DNA from 2 places in the Variovorax sp. 05L425 genome. Region 2 is predicted to be linked to the other one. Evidence: predicted binding sites of a transcription regulator. Region 2 holds the regulator's gene; the other holds the start of a gene.
The links. The regulator FNR, encoded in region 2, switches genes on or off when oxygen is low (the NO sensors DNR and NnrR bind a similar motif). The targets are predictions, from matches to a motif close to TTGATNNNNATCAA.

Region 1 (4,182 bases), on a different contig from region 2:
TCGACGACACGCGCGGGACGAACACGTCCTCGCCGGGGCTGGCCTTGCGCGTGAAGATCTGCACCACGCCGCCGACGCCGTCGCTGCCGTAGAGCGCCGAGACCGGCCCCTTCACCACTTCGATGTGGTCGATCATCTCGACGGGAATGTTGTCCCAGACCGGCGTGCCGAGCGTTGCGGAGCCGTAGCGCACGCCATCGATCAGGAGGATGGTGTGGCGTGTCTCGGCGCCCCGGATGAACACGCCGCTCTGCTTGCCGGGACCGCTGCCGTTGGACGAGATCTGGACACCCGGGACCCGCGCAAGGATTTCGGTCAACGTGCGGTTCGACTGTTCCTCGATCTGCGCGCGGTCGATGACGACGGTGTCCGACACCAGGTCATTGATGCGGGTCGGCGTGCGCGTCGCGGTCACGACGGTTTCGGGGAGCGCGGGCTCGACGCTCTGGGCCATCGCGATCGAGCTCATCCCTGTCAGGGCGGCGACCGCGAGGGACGCCGAACGCAGGCGCGCGAACGGCCACGGGCGAGCCCACCTGTGGCTGGGTGCGGAGAAAACGCAGATATTCATGGAGACAACACAAGAACAAAGTCCCTTGCCGGCTTCCCCGCCGGCGCCTGGACGTCATGGCTGCCGGCATGGGGGGACATGCGGCAGCCGCCTCGTTGGCCGGTATCCGGGCTGGCAGCGCGGCCCTCGTCGCCTTCCCAGATGCCTGTTTCAGGGCATCCAGTGGCTGATTGACGAGGGTGGCGCCCGATGGGCGCCGTCTGCTTGACCGTTGCGGGGGCAGCGCAGGTTGGCTCGGCCCCCGGGGGCTTCGACTCCTGCTTCCCGTTGAACTGCGGCGCGTGAACCACGCCGCGAGCACCAACGCGCGGAATTGTAGGGTCTTCGGGCCAAAGAATTGCCCTGCGCGTTCACCCGATGAAAACCTTGAGTCGCCGGAATCTACAATCGCCCCCCATGCCCGCACCGAGCCGTATTGACCAAATCGCCGAGCGCGTCGAACGCCTGCTCGTGCGCCACGAAGAAGTACAGCGCACCAACGCCTTGCTTCAGGACCAGGTGGACGCGCTCGCGCGCGAACGCGATGCGCTCAAGTCGCGGCTCGCCGCGGCGCGCACGCGGCTCGATGCGCTGCTCGAACAGCTACCGGCCGATCCCACCCAAGACGCAAGCTCCCGTTGATGAAACAAATCGAAGTCCAGATCATGGGCCAGAGCTATTTGCTCGGCTGCCCCGAAGGCGGCGAAGCCCAGTTGCGCGAAGCGGTCGAACGCGTCGATGCCGCAATGTGCAAGATCCGCGACGCAGGCAAGGTCAAGGCACGCGACCGCATCGCGGTGCTGGCGTCGCTGAACCTGGCATTCGACCTCGTGCAGCGCGAGGCCCAACCGGCCGCAGCGCCCGCGCAGGCGCCGGCAGCAGCCACTGACAACCCCGCGGATGACGCGCGCGCCGCGCAATTGATCCAGCGCCTGGATCAGGCCCTCGCCGGCGACGGACATTTACTTTAGCCAGCACGCTCGACGGGCGTAAAATGCACCTTGTCTGCGGTGCGTGTCGGGCTCTATATGTCCTTGTTCCAATGCTCTTACGAGCAGGGCTTGGTATATCGCTTGGCAGGTGTGATCATCTCGCGTCAGATGAACCCGAAGCCTTGCTGCCCTCGCCCACCTGAACCCCGGTTCAGGATGCGAGTCCGGCCTCACTCGCAGACACCTCATCCACAAGCCACGGCACCACATTGGGGCCGTGGCTTTTTTTCTGGCCTGCATCGCCGTCACATCGCCAAGTGCCCGAAGTTTGATGCCGAGCAACCTGCCGTTCTGTGCCTGACTTATAAAGACGGCACATCCATTCTCAGGAGAAGAACCCATGTTTCAGCGCATCCTGGTCGCCACGGACGGCTCCTCGCTCTCGAAGAAGGCAGTGACGAGCGCCATTGCGCTTGCGTCGCAGAACGGTGCGGAGTTGGTCGCGCTCACCGTCGTGCCCCGCTACCCCAAGAACTACTTCGACGGTGCGGCGGTCTTTTCGCCGGAGGACATTGCGCGCATCGAAAAACAATGGGCCGAATCGGCACAGGCCACCCTCGATGCAGTCGGAACCAAGGCCAAGGCGGCCGGCGTGAAGGTCAAGACGGCCCTGATCAGCTCGGACCTCGTGGGCGAGGCGATCATCAACGCCGCGAAGAAGCACAAGAGCGAGATGATCGTGATGGCCTCGCATGGCCGCAAGGGCCTGAAGCGCCTGCTGCTAGGCAGCGAAACCCAGCACGTGCTCACGCATTCGGAACTGCCGGTGCTGGTCCTGCGTTGACATCGAAAGGAACGTCATGAAGATCCTGATCGCCGTGGACGGCAGCTCGCACACCAGGAAGGCCATCGACTACCTGGCCAAGCATCGTGCCATGTTCATCGAAGGCAACGAACTCGTGATGGTGCACGTCTGCATTGGCGTGCCCGGGCACGTGGCGCGCCATCTCAGCAAGGGCGTGATCTCTGACTACTACGCCGAAGAAACCGCGAAAGTGATCGACCCCCTCAAGGCGCAGCTCGCGGACCACAACATCACGGCCTACACGATCGACCAGCGCCACGGGCACGCCGCTGAAGAAATCATCAAGGCCGCTGGCGCCTCCGGCGCCGAACTGATCGTGATGGGAACGCACGGCCACGGCATCCTGGGCCGCGCGCTCATGGGTTCAGTGGCAACCAAGGTCGTGGCTGAGACGGATATCTCGGTCTTGCTGGTGCAGTAAGTTCAGCCGAACAGTTTCTTGTGCTGTTCGCGCAGCAGCGCCTTCTGCACCTTGCCCATGGCGTTGCGAGGCAGCTCGTTCACGACAAAGCAGCTCTTGGGAATCTTGAAGTTCGCCAGCTTCGCCTTGAGTTCGGCGATGATGACTTCGCCATCGAGCACGGCGCCCGGTCTCGCAATCACGATGGCAACGCCGACCTCGCCGAAGTCCGAATGCGGCACGCCGACGATGGCGCTTTCGGCGACGCCCGCCATTTCGTTGATGTAACCCTCGATCTCCGCCGGATAGACGTTGTAGCCGCCGCTGATGATCAGGTCCTTGCTGCGTCCGACGATGGTGACGTAGCCCAGGCCGTCGATCTTGCCGACATCACCGGTCTTGAAGTAGCCATCGGCGGTGAACTCCTCCTTGGTCTTCTTCGGCATGCGCCAGTAGCCGGAGAACACGTTGGGGCCGTCCACTTCGATGTTGCCGATCTCGTCGGTCGGACATGGCTCGCCACGATCGTCGCGCACCCGCAGCCGCACGCCAGGCAGCGGAAAGCCCACGGTCCCCCCGCGGCGCGCGCCCTGCACGGCACTGTAGGGATTGGAGGTGAGCATGATCGTCTCGCTCATGCCGTAACGCTCGAGGATGGTGTGATCCGTTCGGTCGCGCCATTGGATGAAGGTCTCGATCAGCAACGGCGCCGATCCGGAAATGAAAAGGCGCATGTTGCTGCATGCGTCGCGAGTCAGTCCCGGTTCGGCCAGCATGCGAACGTAGAGCGTCGGCACGCCCATGAAGACAGTGGCTTCGGGCAGGCGCGCCACCACGCGCCGCGGGTCGAAGCGGTTGAACCAGATCATCTGGCTGCCACTGATCAGCGCGCCATGGATGGCAACGAACAACCCGTGCACATGAAAGATCGGCAGCGCGTGGATGAGCACGTCGCCGCCCTGCCTGGAGCTTCGCCAGCCCCAGTAGTCCTTGAGCACCTGCGCGTTCGACAGCAGGTTGCCGTGCGAAAGCATCGCGCCCTTGCTCCGGCCGGTGGTGCCGCTGGTGTAGATGATGGCGGCCAGGTCGTCGGCGTTCTTGCGCGCAACGGCATGCTGGTCGCTGCACTGCGCCGCGACTTCGAGCAGGGTGCCGGTTCGATCGTCATTCAGCGTGAAGATGTGGCGCGTGCCCGCAGCCGTGGCGATGGGCACGACCCATGACGCGTTGGCACTGCTGCAGATGACCACCGCCGGCTCCGCGTTGCCGATGAAGTATTCGATTTCCGCGGCGCGATAGGCCGTGTTGAGCGGCAGGAAGACATAGCCCGCGCGCAACGTCGCCAGATAGAGCAGCATGGCCTCGACGGACTTTTCCACCTGCACGGCGATGCGGGCGCCCTCTTCGAGCTTCAGCGCATGAAGGAGGTTCGCGA
Region 2 (4,182 bases):
GTTTGCCCAGCGCGCTCCCGAAGTCGGACCACAGCCCGCCATACCATTCGTCGAAGGCGCCGAAGAAGTCGCCACCGGCGTCGGCCTCGCCCCGCGGCCTGATGCGCACGGCGCCGGCGGCTTCGAGCGCTGCATCGAAGCGCTTGGGCACCGCCTGGTAGGTGCGTGCCCATTGGCGATTGCCGCAGCCGAACACCGCGAAGCGCACGCCGTTCAACGCGCCCGGCGCGAGCGTGTCGAGCCAGGCAGCGAACTGGCGCGCATTGTCCGGCGGCTGGCCTTCGTACGAGGCAGCGATGATCGCGACGGCGCCCTCGGTCGGCAGCTTGCCGATGTGGTCATCGAGTGGCGCCACCTGAGGCGCATAGCCCTGCGACGGTGCGTCGCTGGCGATGCGCTCCGCGAACGCTTCGGCCGAGCCGGTGTTCGAGCCGAACAGCACCAAGAGCGGCGTGGCCTGCTCTCCGGGGGCGCGCGGGGCCGCCGCTGCCTGCACCGGACTGGCGGCCGTCTGCACCCCGACCGCGCTGCGTGGCTTGAACGACGCGCTGCCGCGGCGCTTGACGCGGATGCGGAAGCCGTGCGGCTTCAAGGTGAGCGTCTCGGCCACTGAGAGCTGGTAGGACGGGTCGTCCTCGATCAGGTCGAAGCGCTGAAGGATCATCGCGATCAGCAGCACCGCCTCCTGCATCGCGAACGGCCGGCCGATGCAGGCGCGCTGGCCGTTGCCGAACGGTTTCCACGCGTTCGGCGGCAGCTTCTCCATCGCCTCGGGCGCGAAGCGCTCGGGACGGAAAGCTTCGACATCGTCGCCCCAGACCTGGGTGTCGCGGTGCAGCATGGGCGTCAGCACCATCAGCGTGTCGCGCCGACCGATCGCGTAGCGCCCGCCGATCACGGTGTCTTCGCGCGCGCGCAACTGGAACGCCGGCGCGGTCGGCCAGATGCGCAGGCTCTCCATCAGAACCTGCTCGATGTAGCGCAGCCGGCCCATGTGCTCCAGCCGCGGCATCTCCTCGCCCAGTGCGGCATCGACCTCGGCGCGAGCCTTCAGCAGCACTTGCGGGTTCTTGATCAGGAAGTAGGTCGCGAACGACAGCATTCCGCTGGTCGTCTCGTGCCCGGCGATGAGGAAGGTGATGAGCTGGTAGCGGATGTTCTCGTCGGACAGGCCTTCACCGGTGACGGGGTCGCGCCCCTGGAGCATCAGCCCGAGCAGGTCTTTCTTCTGCGCCGCCTCGGGGTCGCGCTTGCGCTCGGCGATCAGCGCGTCGGCCACCTCGCGCATCAGCTCGAGGTCGTCTTCGTAGCCGCGGCGCTTGCGCAGCAGCAGCTTGCTGGCGAGCTCCGGGCGTCGCGTGCGCGCGCCGGCCTCGGCCAACGCATCGACCATCGCGCCGATGAAGGGGTGCATCTCGCGCTGGTAGAAGCTGTTGAAGCGGTAGTCGAACGCGCACAGCGCGATCGTGTCGAGGGTCATCCGTGTCATGTCCTCGGTGACCTCGATCACGCTCTCGGAGCCGAAGCGCTCCCAGCGCGTCAGCATCTGATCGGCGATGTCGAGCATGCGATCGAACATGCCGCGAATGCCGATCGGACCGAACGCCGGCATCAGCAGGCGGTGCGCCGTGGCCCAGTTGGGTTCGTCGGTCTTGGCGGTGAACAGGCCGTCGCCGGCGAAGTCGCGGATGTTCTTCAGCGCACCGGCGACCCGCTTGTCGAAGCGAGCCTCGTTGCACAACTCGTTCACCAGTTCCTGCGAGCTGACGATGATGATCGGGCTGCCAAAGACCTCGAGTTGGAAGATCGGGCCATGGATGCGCGCCAGGCGCATGAAGCCCTGGATCGGCGCGTCGCCGTCGATCGAGCGCAGGTTGCCGATGAAGGGATCGCCCTTGGGCTGCGGGATGGGTGCGGTACGAGGCATGTTGCTTCCTTGCCGTGTGATCAGGCGCGATGCCGAGGTCGACGAGCCGCCAGTTGGTGTGCGCAGTGTGCCTTCGTACAGGACGTTGCGCTACATCAGTTCCTTGGGCGTCTGTCGGAAGTGGCCGCCGGGCAGCGGCAGCGTCTCGTTGCCCCAGCGCTCTTCGTCATGCGGCGAAGTCCAGCATACCGCCGCCGCGGGGATGTGTTACCTGTGCTCGCGACAGCACGCGAGGCGCGGTCTAGGATGAGGTTTGGATTGAAAGCAAGCGCGCTCACGCTGCTGTTGTCGATGCCCGAGCGAGGAATCAGGACGGAGGATTGACCAGGCGTCGGAGCGCATCTGGATCGAGGATTCGCAGGTTGCGTTGTTGGACATCGACGATGCCGTCATCCATGAACTTCGAGAGCGTGCGGCTCACGGTTTCGAGCTTGAGGCCGAGGTAGCTGCCGATTTCCTCGCGCGTCATGCGCAGCACCAGTTCGAAGCCCGAGAAGCCGCGAGCATGAAGCCGCTGCGCGAGGTTCAACAGGAAGGCGGCGAGCCGCTCCTCGGCTCGCATGCTGCCGAGCAACAGCATCACGCCATGCTCGCGCACGATCTCGCGGCTCATGATCTGGTGCACGTGCCGCTGCAGCGCAGTGACTTCGCGCGAGAGTTCCTCGATGCGGTCGAAGGGCATCACGCAGACTTCTGCATCTTCGAGTGCGACCGCATCGCACGTGTGCTGGTTGTTGACGATGCCGTCGAGCCCGATGATCTCCCCCGCCATCTGGAAGCCGGTGACCTGGTCGCGCCCGTCCTCGCTCGTCACGCGGGTCTTGAAGACGCCCGTGCGAATCGCATAGAGCGAGGTGAATGGCTCGCCGTTGCGAAAGAGGGTCTCGCGCCGGCGGACCTTTCGCCGGGTCGCGACGATGTCGTCGATGCGTTGCAGGTCGCCCGGCTGCAGGCCGATGGGCATGCACAGCTCACGCAGGTTGCAGTTGGAGCAGGCGACCTTGATGTTTTCCGTTTTCATTGATTTGCGTCGAGTTCCGGGTGATTTTGCGCCGGGGTGCGGAGCGCGGGCTTGATGCAGGTCAAGGTTCGCGGAACGTCCGGACGGCATAGTGGTTCTCTGCCCGCCTTATAGCCTGCAATGAATTCATCCTCAGTCCTCCTGACCGCCGCCGCGTCCACCGTGCTGCCGTCGCCCGCCGTGCTGCGCCGCCTCGACATTGCCGGCCCGCGCTATACCTCCTACCCGACGGCAGACCGATTCGTCGAAGCCTTCACAGCCGACGACTACGCGCAGGCCCTGCGCCAGCGCAAGGCGGCCGGTGCGCATGGGCGTCCTCTTTCGCTCTACGTGCACATCCCGTTCTGCGAATCGCTGTGCTACTACTGCGCCTGCAACAAGATCGTCACTCGCCACAAGAGCCGTGGGGGCGAATATCTCGACTACCTCGCGCGCGAAGTGGCCCTCCATGTCGCGGAACTTGGCCGCGGCGCGCTCGTCAGCCAACTGCATCTCGGCGGCGGGACGCCGACTTTCCTGGACGACGACGGCCTCGAGAGGCTGCTCGCGATCCTTGGCGACGCATTCGTGCTGGGCCCGGAACGCGAGCAATCCATCGAGATCGATCCGCGGACCGTCGACAGCCGGCGCCTCGAACGGCTGGCCGGCATGGGGTTCAATCGCCTGAGCTTCGGCGTCCAGGACTTCGAGCCGGATGTCCAGAAGGCCATTCATCGCATCCAGCCAGCCGCTCGGGTGTTCGACCTGATGGCGAGTGCGCGCGCGCTGGGTTTCAAGTCGATCAACATCGATCTCATCTACGGATTGCCCAGGCAGAACAGGGCATCGTTCGACCGAACGCTGGCGCAGGTGTGCAAGCTTCGGCCCGATCGCATCGCGCTCTATGCCTATGCCCACCTGCCGGAGCGCTTCAAGCCGCAGCGGCGCATCGCCGCCGAAGAACTGCCCGATGCGAAGGCCAAGGTCGAGATGCTGTCGCGCTCGATCGCCGCGCTGACCGCGGCCGGCTACGTCTACATCGGCATGGATCACTTCGCATTGCCCGAAGATTCACTGGCGATCGCCAAGCGGCAAGGGCGGCTGCACCGCAACTTCCAGGGCTACAGCACGCAACCCGATTGCGACCTCGTCGCGCTCGGCGTCTCGGCCATCGGCCGCGTGGGCGCGACCTACAGCCAGAACGCCAAGACGCTGGCGGAGTACTACGACCACCTCGATCAGGGATGCATCCCGG

Region 1: AC1DN9_RS14770 (universal stress protein) is a predicted target of FNR. The motif match lies at 1,811-1,824, and genes of this name have one in related genera.

The regions. Positions count from the first base shown of each region.
Region 1 is NZ_JBFTNY010000011.1:139,534-143,715, forward strand. It holds gene AC1DN9_RS14755 (TonB-dependent receptor domain-containing protein) at 1-469, opposite strand, end outside; cobalamin riboswitch at 652-890, opposite strand; gene AC1DN9_RS14760 (DUF904 domain-containing protein) at 968-1,192, shown strand; gene AC1DN9_RS14765 (cell division protein ZapA) at 1,192-1,521, shown strand; gene AC1DN9_RS14770 (universal stress protein) at 1,883-2,326, shown strand; gene AC1DN9_RS14775 (universal stress protein) at 2,343-2,768, shown strand; gene AC1DN9_RS14780 (malonate--CoA ligase) at 2,771-4,182, opposite strand, start outside.
Region 2 is NZ_JBFTNY010000015.1:25,739-29,920, forward strand. It holds gene AC1DN9_RS17675 (bifunctional cytochrome P450/NADPH--P450 reductase) at 1-1,927, opposite strand, end outside; gene fnr (fumarate/nitrate reduction transcriptional regulator Fnr) at 2,235-2,948, opposite strand; gene hemN (oxygen-independent coproporphyrinogen III oxidase) at 3,069-4,182, shown strand, end outside.